One region of the Serinicoccus sp. JS2-9 genome, then DNA from elsewhere that is predicted to be linked to it. Evidence: predicted binding sites of a transcription regulator. Region 1 holds the regulator's gene; the other holds the start of a gene.
What was found. The regulator HrcA, encoded in region 1, represses chaperone genes, less so after heat shock. The targets are predictions, from matches to a motif close to TTNGCACTCGNNNNNNNCGAGTGCNAA.
Positions count from the first base shown of each region.

Region 2: groES (co-chaperone GroES) is a predicted target of HrcA. The motif match lies at 4,169-4,195, and genes of this name have one in related genera.

Region 1 is NZ_CM180091.1:2,873,854-2,881,388, reverse strand. It holds gene AC5PYY_RS13935 (hypothetical protein) at 1-220, shown strand, start outside; gene AC5PYY_RS13930 (hypothetical protein) at 220-885, shown strand; gene AC5PYY_RS13925 (DUF4870 domain-containing protein) at 1,286-1,831, opposite strand; gene AC5PYY_RS13920 (DUF3097 domain-containing protein) at 1,828-2,715, opposite strand; gene fumC (class II fumarate hydratase) at 2,872-4,275, opposite strand; gene hrcA (heat-inducible transcriptional repressor HrcA) at 4,403-5,419, shown strand; gene dnaJ (molecular chaperone DnaJ) at 5,513-6,634, shown strand; gene AC5PYY_RS13900 (16S rRNA (uracil(1498)-N(3))-methyltransferase) at 6,638-7,381, shown strand; gene AC5PYY_RS13895 (MFS transporter) at 7,378-7,535, shown strand, end outside.
Region 2 is NZ_CM180091.1:3,217,110-3,224,644, forward strand. It holds gene guaB (IMP dehydrogenase) at 1-1,357, opposite strand, end outside; gene AC5PYY_RS15580 (WhiB family transcriptional regulator) at 1,550-1,852, shown strand; gene groL (chaperonin GroEL) at 1,965-3,569, opposite strand; gene groES (co-chaperone GroES) at 3,710-4,003, opposite strand; gene AC5PYY_RS15595 (phospholipase D-like domain-containing protein) at 4,460-5,725, opposite strand; gene AC5PYY_RS15600 (THUMP-like domain-containing protein) at 5,758-6,999, shown strand; gene AC5PYY_RS15605 (potassium channel family protein) at 7,006-7,535, opposite strand, start outside.

The DNA of each region.
Region 1 (7,535 bases):
GCAGGACCCGATTCTCGAGCCGGTGGGCCAGGCGCTCGTCGCGGTGACCTTGAGCAGGATGGAATCCGCGACGCCGGAGCAGACCCGCTTTTCCGGTCTGTATTCCGGCCCTGACGGCACCTACCTGTCGCGACAGGAGCAGGACGGGCTCATCCGGTTCCGTGGAATGAGCTTCGAGCCAGTGCTGGATTTCGTCGGCACACTCCTCCGGGCGAGCTGATGGGTGAGTCCGCCGGCCCGCTGCGCGGGGCGGACATGGGTCGGGTGCTGCGGACCTTCCGCTGCTGGCCCGGACCGATCTCGTCGGTGGTCATGACCGTGATCACCGTCGGGGTGGTGGCCTGGCAGTGGTGGGCCGTCCCGGAGGACCCGCTCTGGTTCCGGTTTTTCGTGCTGTTCCTCATGCTGCTGCTCTGCTCAACCCTGGCGTTGCCGGGGATCCTCGAACGGCATCGGGTGTGCGAGCACGGTCTGGTGCTGGGCTACGGTCCCACGCGCAGCGCGAGGTATGTCGTCCCGTGGGCGAGCGTTGACCCGGGGCGGGTGCGGTTGCTGCGCCGAGGTCAGCTCATCTCGCGGCACCGGGGGATGCCGCAGGTCAGCCCGCACTACCGGATCGGCACCGGCCCCTTGGCCTACCGCTCGGTGGCTGTGAACGGCCTCGACACGGCGAGCAGCCCGCCGCGGGACGGACAGCGCGGGGCCGGCTGTGCGTGGTGGATCCTGGGCAGTCCGCAACCGAAGAAGGTGGCGAGGGCGATCGAGGACGCGATGGTCGCGGACGGGCATACCCGGGCCCGGGGGCTGGCCGTCCGCGCCGTCGAGCAGGAGATCGTCGTGCCCTGGACACCGGAGCCGTCCCCGCTCCGGCCGCGCACGAGATAGGCCTCTCCCGTCCGACGCAGTTCACCGACACGCCACCGTCGGTCCCCGGACCGGACACCTCCGAGCACGAGAATGAGGGCAGACCCTGCCGGGTATGAGCCAGCAGGGCCTGAGCCTGATCAGATGGATGTGGCCCGGTTCGCGGAGTATGAGTCCGCGAACCGGGCCACGATCCGGCCGTGATGCTGCCGGACGGTGCGCAAGGTGTCGGTGGCTCGGCTCCCGCATCACCGGGAGCGTCGACCGGCACGAGGCTGGTCGACAGTCGAATCCTCGACACGCCTTGCGACCCGCTCTCCCCTGGGGGGAGTGCGTGGGACATGTCTAGTCCTTCGCGGGCGGGTGCGCAAGAGGGAACGCGAAAAACTTTGCCGCCGCCCTCCGCCCGCCCGCCGGGTGCCTAGCTGAGCAGCCGGATCTGGAACGGGTAGTCGTAGACCTCGCCGTTGGAGGCCTTGATCGCGCCCTTGATGTGGCACCAGAGCTGCACGACGAAGAGCACGATCCAGACCGGGATCGCCCAGAGGAAGCCGATCCCGAGCGTGATGATCACGCTGATCCAGGTGACGACGCTCGCGATGGTCAGGGACAGGTTGAAGTTGAAGGCGCCGGCCGACGCGGTGCGGACCGCGTGCGACTTGTCCTTGTAGAACAGCCAGATGAGCAGCGGGCCGAGGAAGGGCACCCAGCCCACCGAGAGCAGCATGGATATCGGGGCGGACAGGTGCGCCAACAGCATCATCGTCTTCTCGTCGCCCTGGGGCTGCTGCTGCCCGTAGCTCTGCTGGTAGCCCTGGGGCGGCTGCTGCTGGTAGCCCTGCTGATACCCCTGGGGCGGCTGCTGCCCGTAGGGCGGCTGGGAGCCCTGGGGTGCGGGGTCCGGCGGGATGTCGCCCCGCTGCTGCGGGTCGTGCTGGCCGCTCGGGGGAGGGGGTGTCTGGGTCATGAGTGCTCCTCGGGTTTCACGGTGACGAAGTCGATCAACTCTTCGACGCTGGCGAGCAGCGTCGGTTCCAGGTCACGGTATGACGTTACTCTCGCCAGGATCTGCCGCCACCCTCGCGCGACGTCGGCCTGGGTGGCGTGCGGCCAGCCGAGCTCGGCCAGGATGCCGTGCTTCCACGAGCGACCACGCTCGATGACCGGCCAGGCGTCCAGCCCGAGCCGCTGCGGCTTCACCGACTGCCAGACGTCGACGTAAGGATGCCCCAGGATGCGGACCCACGGGCTCACGCGGGCGGCCTGCGCGACGATCCGGCTCTCCTTGGTGCCGGGCACGAGGTGGTCGACGAGGATGCCGAGCCGGGAGTCGCGGGTCGGGCCGAAGCTCCGGATCTCGGCCGACAGGTCGTCGACGCCGTTCAGCATCTCGACCACCACGCCCTCCACCCGCAGGTCGTCTCCCCAGACCTTCTCCACCAGCTCCGCGTCGTGCTTGCCCTCGACCCAGATCCGGGAGCCGGTCGCGGTGCGGGCGGGCTGGTCGTGGACCCGCACCGATCCGCTCGCGGTCCGGGAGGCGGCCTGACGGTGCTCCGCCAGCCGGGCGGCCTGCTCCCGGTCGGTGGGCGGCGTGAGGATCACGGGCTTGCCGTCGAGCAGGAAACCGGGCCCGAGCGGGAAGCCCTTGCGCCGCCCGCGCCGGTCCTCCAGGTGCACCACCCGCATACCCCCCGCCTTCTCGACGGCCACGACCGCGCCGCACCAGCCGGAGTCGACGTCCTCGACCACGAGGCCGAGCTCGGCGGCGACCTCCGTGGCCCGGCCGCGCTTCGGGGCGCGCCAGTCGGTGGCCAGAACATCCGTGCCGTAGCCGTAGCGATCGTTCACAACCGTCGACCGTAACGCCTGTGACAGGAGTGCCGTGTGAGGCTCGCCCAGTGCACCGAGCGCGCGTTCGTCACGCACCGAGCGCGCGTTCGTCACGTCACGACGCGACGAACGCGCGTCCGGTGCGCGACGAACGCGCGTCCGGTGCGGGAGGGGTCAGACGGTGCGGGGGCGGGTCATGTCGAGCGGCACCACCCAGGCGTCGAACTCCTCGGCGGTCAGGTGGCCGCTCTCCAGGGCCGCCTCGCGCAGCGTCTGGCCGCTCTTGTGCGCCGCCTTGGCGATCGCCGCTGCCTTGTCGTAGCCGATGTGCGGGTTGAGCGCGGTGACCTGCATGAGGTTGCTGGCGAGGTTGGCCTGGATCCGCTCGGTGTGCGGCTCGATCCCCTGGGCGCAGCCGGTGTCGAAGGCGAGGCAGGCGTCCGAGATGAGCCGGATGCTCTCCAGCACGGCGTGCACCATGACCGGCTTGAAGACGTTGAGCTGGAAGTTGCCCTGGCTGCCGGCGAAGGCGACGGTCGCGTCGTTGCCGAAGACCCGGGTCGCGACCATGGTCATCGCCTCGGACTGGGTGGGGTTGACCTTGCCGGGCATGATCGAGCTGCCCGGCTCGTTCTCCGGGATGGTCAGCTCGCCGATCCCGTTGCGCGGCCCGGAGGCCAGCCACCGGACGTCGTTGGCCATCTTCATGAGCGCGCCCGCGAGCGTCCGCAGCGCAGCGGAGGTCTGCACCAGCGCGTCATGGGCCGACAGCGCGGCGAACTTGTCCTCCGCGCTGCGCAGCTCCAGCCCGGCCTCCTCGCCCATCTTGCGCGCCGCGAGCGCCCCGAAGTCCGGGTGCGCGTTGAGTCCCGTGCCGACCGCTGTCCCGCCGATCGCGAGCTCACGCAGCCCCTCACCCGCGTGCCGCACCTCCCCGAGCGCGTAGTCGAGCTGCGCCACCCAGCCGCCGATCTCCTGACCCAGCGTGATCGGGGTGGCGTCCTGCAGGTGGGTGCGCCCGACCTTGACGACGTCGGAGAACTCCTCCGCCTTGCCGGCGAGGGTGTCGCGCAGCGTGGTCACCGCGCCCTCCAGCCGGTCGCGCAGCTCCAGCAGCACCGCGATGTGCATCGCTGTCGGGAAGGTGTCGTTGCTGCTCTGCCCCCGGTTGACGTGGTCGTTGGGGTGCACCGGCGTCTTGCTCCCCATCTCCCCGCCGGCCAGCTCGATGGCGCGGTTGGAGATGACCTCGTTGGAGTTCATGTTGCTCTGGGTGCCGGACCCGGTCTGGAAGACGACGAGCGGGAAGTGGTCGTCGAGGTCTCCGGCGATGACCTCGTCCGCCGCGCGCACCACGAGGTCGGCGACGTCCGTGGGCAGTTCACCGAGCTCGGCGTTGGCCTGCGCGGCGCCCTTCTTGAGGATGCCCAGCGCCTGGATGACCGGCCGCCCCCACACGAAGGTGTCCTGCCCGATCGGGAAGTTGTGGATGCTGCGCTGCGTCTGCGCGCCCCAGTAGCGGTCGGAGGGAACCTCCACCTGGCCCATGCTGTCGGTCTCGATGCGCGGCTCGCTCATGGCGCACATCGTATGCCGTCGAGCCCGCCCGCCACCGCCGTCCCGCGGGATCCGTCCCCGACGCTCGCGCTCGCGTAGACTGGCACTCCATACCCGTGAGTGCCAGTGACGCCGGAGGGAGGCGACCGTGAGCGAGGACCGCAGGCTCGAGGTGCTGCGCGCCATCGTGCAGGACTACGTACGGACCTCCGAGCCGGTCGGCTCCAAGACCCTCCTCGAGCGGCACCAGCTCGGGGTCTCCGCCGCGACCGTGCGCAACGACATGGCGGTCCTCGAGGAGGAGGGCCTCATCAGCGCGCCGCACACGAGCGCCGGGCGGGTGCCGACGGACGCGGGCTACCGCCTCTTCGTCGACCGGCTGCAGCAGATCAAGCCGATGAGCCGGGCCGAGCGCACGGCGATCGCCCGCTTCCTGGACGGCGCGGTCGACCTCGACGACGTCGTCACGCGGACCACGCGCCTGCTGTCCAGCCTGACCCAGCAGGTCGCGGTGATGCAGTATCCCAGCCTGTCCCGCTCCACCGTCCGGCACGTCGAGCTGGTCCCGGTCGGCGGCACCCGGCTCATGATCGTGCTCATCGTCAACACCGGGCGCGTCGAGCAGCGCGTCGTCGACGTGGCTCGCGACCTCACCCTCGAGCCCGACGTCGTCGCCCACCTGCGGGCGCTGGTCAACGAGCTCGCGGTGGGGGAGCGGCTCTCGACGATCGCCGCCGGCCTGGCCGCCCTCGGCGACCGCGTCGCCCCGGGTGACCGCGCGTTGGCGGAGATCGTCGTCGACGCCCTGGCGGACGCGGCCGACGAGCGCACCGAGGAGCGGATCGCGCTGGCCGGGACGGCCAACCTGGCCCGCGTCGGCACCGACTTCCCGACGTCCCTGTCGCAGGTGCTGGAGGCGCTGGAGGAGCACGTCGTGCTGCTGCGGCTCATGGGCAGCATGGCCACCCTCGACGGCGAGGCGGTCGCGGTCGCCATCGGGGCCGAGAACCCCTACGAGCCGCTGCGCACCACGTCGGTCGTCGCCACGACCTACGGCACCGCGGGCGGGCTCGGCGTCGTAGGGCCGACCCGCATGGACTACCCCCAGGCCATGGCCACCGTCCGCGCCGTGGCCCACTATGTCGCGGAGATCCTGGACGGGTGAGCCACCTCACGGCATACCCGGGCCCCTCCCGCCGTTGACCGAACCAAGAACTGACCGGACGCACGCCCACGACCCTCAAGGACGCGCACACACGTGAACGACTACTACGCCGATCTCGGAGTCTCCCGCGAGGCCACCCCCGAGGAGATCAAGAAGGCCTATCGCAAGAAGGCCCGCCAGCTGCACCCCGACGTCAACCCCGGCCCCGACGCCGAAGCGGAGTTCAAGCGGGTCAGCCAGGCCTACGACGTGCTGGGCGACCAGACCAAGCGCGCGTCCTACGACCGCGGTCAGGACCCCTACGGCGGGGCGACCGGCGGCTTCGGGCAGGGCTTCACCTTCAGCGACATCATGGACGCCTTCTTCGGCGGGACCGCGGCGGGCGCCCGGGGGCCGCGCTCGCGCGTGCAGCGGGGCCACGACGCGCTCGTGCAGCTCGACATCGACCTGCGCACCGCCGTCTTCGGCGGCGAGGAGACGCTGCAGATCGACACCGCGGTGGTCTGCACGACGTGCTCGGGCGCGGGCGCGCAGCCGGGTAGCGGCACCCGCACCTGCGAGGTATGCAGCGGTCGCGGGGAGGTGCAGCAGGTCCAGCGCTCCTTCCTCGGCCAGGTGATGACCTCGCGTCCGTGCCAGGCGTGCCGGGGTTACGGCGACGTCATCGAGCACCCGTGCTTCGACTGCTCCGGCGAGGGGCGCGTGCGCACCCGGCGTGATCTCACGCTCAAGGTCCCCGGCGGCGTCGACTCCGGCACCCGCATCGCGCTCGGCGGCGAGGGCGAGGTCGGCCCCTTTGGCGGGGAGCCTGGCGACCTCTACGTCGAGATCGCGGTCGAGGCCGACGACACGTACCAGCGGCGTGGCGACGACCTGCACTGCACCCTCGAGGTGCCGATGACGGCCGCCGCCCTCGGGGCCACCCTGCCGGTGGAGACGCTGGACGGGCCGATCGAGGTCGACCTGCGCTCCGGCACCCAGCCGGCCGAGACGATCACCCTGGACGGCAAGGGCGTCACCCACCTGCGCGGTCAGGGCCGCGGCGACCTGGTGGTCCACCTGGACGTCAAGGTCCCGACCAAGCTCACCGACGAGCAGCGCGGTCTGCTCGCCCAGCTGGCTGAGAGCCGGGGGGAGTCCCGCCCGACCGGCCGGATGGGCAGCAGCTCCGGCGGCCGCAAACACAGCCTGTGGGACGCCTTGCGTGGCCGGTGACCGTTGACGGCGCCGCTCTTCCTCGTCGACGCGGCGACCCTGGCGCAGGAGGCTGACCGCCTCGTCCTCGACGGACCGGAGGGCCGGCACGCGGCGACCGTGCAGCGGATCGGGCCAGGCGAGGAGGTCCTCGTCGCCGACGGGGCGGGGGCAGGGGCCACCTGCCGGGTCCTTGCCGCGCGACCCGGCGAGCTCGAGCTCGAGGTGCTGCGGCGGCACACGGCGCCCGCGCCCGACCCGCGGCTCGTGCTCGTGCAGGCCCTCGCCAAGGGCGACCGCGACCTGCAGGCGATCGAGGCGGCGACCGAGCTCGATGTCGACGAGGTCGTGCCCTGGCAGGCTGATCGCAGCGTCGTGCGCTGGCGCGGCGAGCGGGGGGCCAAGGCGCTGCGCAAGTGGGAGCAGACGGTGCTCGCGGCGACCAAGCAGTCCCGACGCCTGCGCCTCCCGGGCGTGGGGGCGCCGGTCGACCGGGGGTCGCTGGTGGCGCGCGTCTCGGCCCCGACCTCGACGCTGACCCTCGTGCTCCACGAGGAGGCGACCGAGGCGCTCGCCGACGTGGCCCTTCCCGAGACCGGCGAGGTGCTGCTCGTCGTCGGCCCCGAGGGCGGCATCGCAGGCGACGAGCTCGATGATCTCCTCGCCGCGGGTGCGCGCCCCGTGCGCCTGGGCCGGACGGTCCTGCGCACCTCGACGGCCGGCCCGGCGGCGCTCGCGGTGCTGCAGTCCCGGCAGCGGTGGCGATGACGACCAGCCGGCCGGGGTCGAGAACGCTGCGGCGCCGGCGCCGGCGCCATCCGAGCGACCCCGCGGGCCCCGACGCCTCGCCGCTCGGTCTCTTCAGCCCGGGCATCCGGTCGGCCTCCGTCGGCGCCACCGCCCTCATCGCGATGTTCGCGCT
Region 2 (7,535 bases), 340 kb from region 1:
TCTGGTGCACGACCGCGCTCGCGGCACCGCGGTAGGCCACCTTGCCCTCGACGCCTTCGGGCACCAGCTGGTCGTCGCTGGCGACCTCGGCCTGGAAGTAGCGGTCCTTGGAGAAGGACCGCTTGCCCCGGCTGCTCATCGCGCCGAGCGACCCCATACCCCGATAGCTCTTGAACTGCTTGCCGTTGACGAAGATGAGCTCCCCCGGGCTCTCCTCGCACCCGGCGAGCATCGAGCCCATCATGACCGACTCGGCACCCGCGACGAGCGCTTTGGCGATGTCGCCGGAGTACTTCATCCCACCGTCGGCGATGACGGGCACGTCGGCCTGCCGCGCCACCTCGGCCGCCGCGTGGACGGCGGAGAGCTGCGGCACGCCCACGCCCGTCACGACCCGGGTGGTGCAGATGGCGCCGGGGCCGACCCCGACCTTGACCGCGTCCGCCCCGGCCTCGACGAAGGCCCGGGCGCCGGCGCCGGTGGCGATGTTGCCTCCGACGACCTGCACGTGCCGCGTGGCCGGGTCGGTCTTGAGCCGCTGCACCATCTCGATGAGCATGCGGACGTGACCGTGCGCGGTGTCGGCGACGAGGACGTCGACCCCGGCGTCGACGAGCGTCGTCGCCCGCTCCCACGAGTCGCCGAAGTAGCCGATCGCGGCTCCCACGAGGAGGCGGCCGTGGCCGTCCTTGGACGCGTCCGGGAACTGCTCGCTCTTGACGAAGTCCTTGACGGTGATGAGGCCCTCGAGACGGCCCTCGTCGTCGACGAGCGGCAGCCGCTCGCGCTTGTGCGCCCGCAGGATGGAGTTCGCCTCCTCGCGGCTGACGTCCGCCTTCGCGGTGACCAGCGGCATCGGCGTCATGACGTCACGGACGTAGGTGCGGTCCCACTCCGCCACGGGAGTGAACCGCAGGTCCCTGTTGGTGCAGATGCCGAGGAGCCGGCGCTCGGGGTCGACGACGGGGAGCCCCGAGACGCGGTACTGGCCGCAGAGGTGGTCCAGCTCCTCGAGCGTCGCGTCCGGGCCGATCGTGACCGGGTTGGTGATGCGGCCGGTCTGGGTGCGCTTGACGAGGTCGACCTGGTAGGCCTGGTCCTCGATCGAGAGGTTGCGGTGCAGGATGCCGATGCCCCCCTGGCGCGCCATCGCGATCGCCATCCTGGCCTCGGTCACCGTGTCCATGGCGGCGGACACCAGCGGGAGGCGCAATGAGATCTCCCGGGTCAGGCGGCTCCGGGTGTCGATCTCGTCCGGCGTGAGGTCCGTCTCCCCCGGCAGCAGCAGGACGTCGTCGTAGGTCAGCCCCATCCGGGCGAAGTCGTCGGGAAGGCCGAAGGAGTCGCCGCGGGTCATGTCTCGATTCTAGGCGTCCCGGCCCCCTCTGCCGGCCCTCGGTCCCCCCACCCCTTCCCGCTGAGGTGTGGCACAAAGTAGTCTGTGACGCAGACGAGACACGCGTCACACTCAGTTCGTTCCTGACCCAGGGCCCGTAGGGGGTACTCAGGACGGCGACGAGTCCCCGCCCCCTGAGAGGAGCACCCGACCGTGGCCGAGACCGCCCAGCAGCCGGGCCCCGTGGCAGATCTGTGGGAGTGGCAGTTCGCCGGCGCCTGCCGCACCACCAGCCCCGAGGTCTTCTTCCATCCCGAGGGCGAGCGTGGCCCGGCCCGTCGCCGCCGTGACGAGCGCGCCAAGCAGGTCTGCGCCAGCTGCCCGGTGCTGGAGCAGTGCCGCACCCATGCCCTCGCCGTCCGCGAACCCTACGGCGTCTGGGGCGGGATGACCGAGGAGGAGCGCGCCGCGCACTACGACGCGGTCGACGCCGCCCGGCGCCACCCGACCCGCTGACCGCCGTCCGCAGCGAGCAGCCGCGACGACAGCGACCTTCATCCCTCCGTCCCACGGATGACGAGGCCCCGGCAGGAGATCCTGCCGGGGCCTCGTCGTGGGCGGGGCTGCCTCAGTGGCTGTGCCCGTGACCCGACTCGTCCTCGTCCTCCGGCTTCTCGACGACCAGGGTGTCGGTCGTGAGCACCATGGAGGCGATCGAGGCGGCGTTGCGCAGCGCCGAGCGGGTGACCTTGACCGGGTCGATGACGCCGGCCGCGAAGAGGTCGCCGTACTCGCCGGTGCTGGCGTTCAGGCCCTGGCCCGACGCGAGCTCACCGACCTTGGTCGTGGCGACGTAGCCCTGGAGCCCGGCGTTCTCCGCGATCCAGCGCAGTGGCTCGACCGCGGCCTTGCGGACGATCGCGGCACCGACGGCCTCGTCGCCCGACAGACCCAGCTCCTCCGCGGCGGGAGCCGCGTGGACGAGGGCCGAGCCGCCACCGGCGACGATGCCCTCCTCGATCGCGGCGCGCGTGGCGGAGACGGCGTCCTCGATGCGGTGCTTCTTCTCCTTGAGCTCGACCTCGGTGTGGGCGCCGACCTTGATGACGCACACGCCGCCGGCCAGCTTGGCGATCCGCTCCTGCAGCTTCTCGCGGTCCCAGTCGGAGTCGGTCGCGGCCGCCTCCGCCTGGAGCTGGGCCACGCGGTCGCTCACGGCCTGGGCCTCACCCGTGCCCTCGACGAGGGTGGTGGTGTCCTTCGTGGACACGACGCGCCGGGCCTGGCCGAGCACCTCGAGGCCGACCGACTCCAGCGACAGGCCGACCTCCTCGGCGACGACCTGGCCGCCGGTGAGGATCGCCATGTCCTGCAGCATCGCCTTGCGCCGGTCCCCGAAGCCGGGGGCCTTGACGGCGACCGCGTTGAAGGCGCCACGGATCTTGTTGACCACGAGGGTCGACAGCGCCTCGGCCTCGACGTCCTCGGCGATGATGAGCAGCGGCTTGCTCTGGCCGACGACCTTCTCCAGGATCGGCAGCAGGTCGGAGACCTTGGAGATCTTGCCCTGCACGAGCAGGACGTAGGCGTCCTCGAGGACGGCCTCCATCCGGTCCTGGTCGGTGACGAAGTACGGCGAGAGGTAGCCCTTGTCGAACTGCATACCCTCGGTGAACTCCAGCTCCATCGCGGTCGTGGAGGACTCCTCGACCGTGATGACGCCGTCCTTGCCGACCTTGTCGAAGGCGTCGGCGATGAGCTCGCCGATGGTGGTGTCCTGCGCCGACAGCGCGGCCACCTGAGCGATCTCGTCGCGGCCCTCGAGCTCGCGAGCGGTCTCGAGGAGCCGGTCGTTGATGGCCGAGACGGCCTGGTCGATGCCGCGCTTGAGCCCCGACGGGGCGGCGCCCGCGGCGACGTTGCGCAGACCCTCCTTGACCATGGCCTGGGCCAGGACCGTCGCGGTGGTGGTGCCGTCACCGGCGATGTCGTTGGTCTTGGTCGCGACCTCCTTGGCCAGCTGGGCCCCGAGGTTCTCGTAGGGGTCCTCTAGCTCGACCTCACGCGCGATGGTCACGCCGTCGTTGGTGATCGTGGGGGCGCCCCACTTCTTGTCGAGGACGACGTTGCGGCCCTTCGGGCCCAGCGTCACCTTGACGGCGTTCGCGAGGGCGTCCACGCCCCGCTCCAGCGCCTTGCGGGCGCTGTCGTTGAACTCCAGCTGCTTCGCCACAGGCGGTCAGCTCCTTTCAAACAGGTATGTCGTGAGCGCGGGTCAGGCGGTCGCCGCGCGGGCGCGCCCCGGTCGCCGGGAGTGGCGGCCGGGGCGAGCCTGGGTCCCGTCGGCTCGGCCGACGGGGTGATGCAGGTGCGTCAGCCGACGATCGCCAGCACGTCGCGGGCCGAGAGGATGAGGTACTCCTCGCCCGAGTACTTCACCTCGGTGCCGCCGTACTTGCTGTAGATGACCTTGTCGCCGACGGAGACGTCCATGGGGACGCGGTTGCCGCTGTCGTCGATCCGGCCCGGGCCGACCGCCAGGACCTCGCCCTCCTGGGGCTTCTCCTTGGCGGTGTCCGGGATGACCAGACCGGAGGCGGTGGTCTGCTCGGCCTCGACGGCCTTGACGACGATGCGGTCCTCGAGCGGCTTGATGGAAACCGACACGGTTACCTTCCCTTCGTGGGTCGACCGGCGGGACGCCGGCCGGGGTGGTCGTTGGTGCGTGGTACCCACTCCCTCCGCGGACGCCCACCGCCGTCGCGGGGATCGGTCGGCGCTCGCGGCTGGCACTTGCGTGCCGAGAGTGCTAGGTCGAATCTAGGCACGCACTTAGCACTCGGTCAAGCCGAGTGCCAACACCGTCGGGGGGCTCCGCCCCCCAACCACCCCCCACCGGCCTCCGGCCGAGGCGACCACCCGCACCGTCGGGGGGCTCCGCCCCCCAATTACCCCCCACCGGCCTCCGGCCGAGGCGACCACCCGCACCGTCGGGGGGCTCCGCCCCCCAACCACCCCCCACCGGCCTCCGGCCGAGGCGACCACCCGCACCGTCGGGGGGCTCCGCCCCTTCGGCCCGCACCGGACGCATGTTCTGCACGGACCGGCCGCGCCGTGCGCGGCCTAGAGCATGACCTGCAGAGGCTGGAGGATGCGCTCCACCAGCCGCTTGTGCGCGCCGCGCGTCTGCCAATCCTCCAGGGTCAGCTCGTGGCAGTGCTCGAGATCGGTGCGGAAGATCTGCTCCATGTGCTCCGCCTGCTGCTCGTCGACGACCTCGAGGTTGATCTCGTAGTTGCCCTGCAGCGACAGCCGGTCGATGTTGGCGGTGCCGATCGTCGCCCACCGCCCGTCCACGGTCATCGTCTTCGCGTGCACCATGACGTCGTGGTAGAGGAAGAGCCGCACCCCGCCCTCGAGCAGCTTCTCGTAGTAGGACTGCGCCACCACGTCCGCGAGGACGTGGTTGGAGCGCTCCGGCATGACCACGCGGACGTCCACCCCGCGTGCCGCTGCGGTGAGCAGCCCGTGCAGGATCTCCCGGTCCGGTATGAAGTAACCCTGGGTGATCCAGATCCGGTGCACCGCGCGGTCGATCGCCTCGAGGTAGAGCGCACGGACGGGGTAGACGACCCGGCTGGGCTCGTTGCGCATCGCCTGGATGCTGACCTGCCAGTCGGTCGTGCCACTGTCCGGCAGCGCCGGACGGTGCTTGCCCCGGTGCCGGTTCCAGAAGTCGACGAAGGCGTTCTGCAGCTCCCACACGCTGCGCCCGACCACCCGGACGTGGGTGTCCCGCCAGCTCGTGGCATACAGCGACCCGATGTTGTAGCCGCCGACGAAGCCGACGGTGCCGTCGACCACGAGGATCTTGCGATGGTCACGGCCGGTGGCGCGGATGTCGATGATCGGCAGGCTGGTGCGCAGGACCGGGAAGCGCAGCAGGTGCACCCCCTCGGGGAAGTCGTAGAACTCTCGCGGCACCACCAAGTTGGCGAAGCCGTCGAAGACGAGGCAGACCAGCACCCCCCGCTCGGCAGCCCGCACCACCGCGTCCTTGAAGGCTTGCCCGACCTCGTCGCCCTTCCAGATGTAGGACGCGAGGTAGACGTAGTCCTCCGCGGCGTCGATGGCGCTGAGCATGTCGGCGTAGAGGTACTCGCCGTAGGTGTAGGTCGTCACCTCCGAGCCGTCGACGCTCGTGCTCATCGGGTCGGCGACGGGGGCGTCGCGGTCGACGTGGTCCCGCCGCTTGCGCAGCGCGTCGGCCGCGGTGATCCCGGCCGCCAGCGTGAGCTGGCCCGCCACGGCTGCACCTGCCGCGGCCACGGCATACCGTCGACCGCGCCGCAGGAGCCGGTGGACCTTGCGGGAGAAGAGGCGAGGCATGGCGTCAATCTAACCCCGGCGACAATGGCGGCATGCGCACCGACCCAGCCGCCGATCTGCTGGCCCGCCTTCGGGTCGGTCCCGGCGCGGAGCTGCTGCGCGGGCTGCCGGACTACGACGAGAGCCGGACGCTGGCGCTGACCACGCGGTTGCGCGAGGAGGGGCACGACCTGGATCTGGTGGCGGCCGCCCTCACCCAGTCCCGGCTGCGGGCCCGCGCCCGGGCCCGCCTCGGGCCGCTGGCCGACGAGCTGCTGCTGACCCAGGACGGCCTGGAGCAGGCCACGCGGCCCGGGGTCTCCCGGCGCCGCGCGGCGCGTTTCGTCGCCGCCGGGGTGCGCCAGGTCACCGACCTCGGCTGCGGGCTGGGACTGGACGCGCTGGCGCTCGCCGACGCGGGGTTGGAGGTGACCGCGGTGGAGCGGGACCCGGTCGTCGCCGAGGCGGCCCGGGCCAACCTCGCCGCGCACCCGTCGGCGCGCGTGGTCGGCGGGGAGGCCGACCACATGCTGCGTGCCCGGCTGGACGGAGCCTTCCTCGACCCGGCGCGCCGGACTCCGGGCGTGGCTGACGCCGGTGGTCGCACCCGGCGACGCTTCCGGCTCCAGGACCTCTCGCCCTCGTGGGAGCTGGTGCAGCAGGTCGCCGCGCGGGCCCGCGTGACCGCCGCAAAGCTGGCGCCCGGCTTCCCCCGGCGCGAGATCCCTCCGGGCACGCTCGCGGAGTGGGTGTCGCTGGACGGCGACGTGCTCGAGTGCACCCTCTGGTGGGGCCTGCCCGGAACCGGCGAGCGCCGGCACCGTCTCGCCGTCGTCGGGCGCACCTGCCCGGACGGCGCAACCTGGCACGAGGTGGGTCCACCGGAGGTGGAGCCTCCCCCGCTGCAGGACGCCTCCGGTCTCGGACCGTGGCTGGCCGAGCCCGACGGCGCGCTCCTCGCCGGTGACCTCGTCGGCGCTCTCGCCGATCGGGTCTCCGGGGCCGAGATCAGCGCCGGTTCCGGCTACGTCAGCGCCCCGGCGCGCGTCGACCTCCCGTTCGCGCGCTGGTATGCCGTGCAGGAGGTCCTCCCCCTCCACGCCCGCGCGGTGCGCGGCTGGCTCCGGGAGCGTGGCGTCGAGCAGGTGACGCTGAAGAAGCGTGGCGTGCCGACCGATCCGGAGGCCTTCCGGCGCGAGCTGCGGCTGCCGCGCCGGCCCCGCGGAGGCATGGCGACGCTGGTCCTGACGACCGTGGCGGGCACGCCGCGCGCGCTCGTCGTCGAGCCCGGCTGACCCGGGTCAGGCCCGGGCGGCGCGCCCCCTCGGCAGCGCGACGAAGCGCTCGACGTCCGAGATGCGACCGGAGACCACCAGTTCATCCCCCTGCTCGACGACCGTCTCGGGCACGGCATACGTGAACGGCTCTCCGGGCCGCTTCACACCCACGACCGTGATGGTGTGCCGAGTCCGGACCGCCGAGTCGGCGAGGGTGCGCTCCCACGTCTCGACCGGCGCCGTGCACCGGGCGATGGCGAACTCGTCCTCGAACTCCAGGTAGTCGGCCACCTCGTCGGTCACCATGTGCGCCACCCGCTGGCCCATGACGTACTCCGGGTAGATGACCTGCGTCGCGCCGATGCTCGCCAGGATCTTGCCGTGCTTGCGCGTGATCGCCTTCGCATAGATCCGCTCCACGCCGGCCTCGCTGAGCGTGATGACGCTGAGCACGCTGGACTCGATGTCGGACCCGATCGCCACGACGGCGCGGTCGACGTCACCGACGCCGAGCTGGCGCATCGCCTCCCCGTCGGTGGCGTCGGCGACCACGG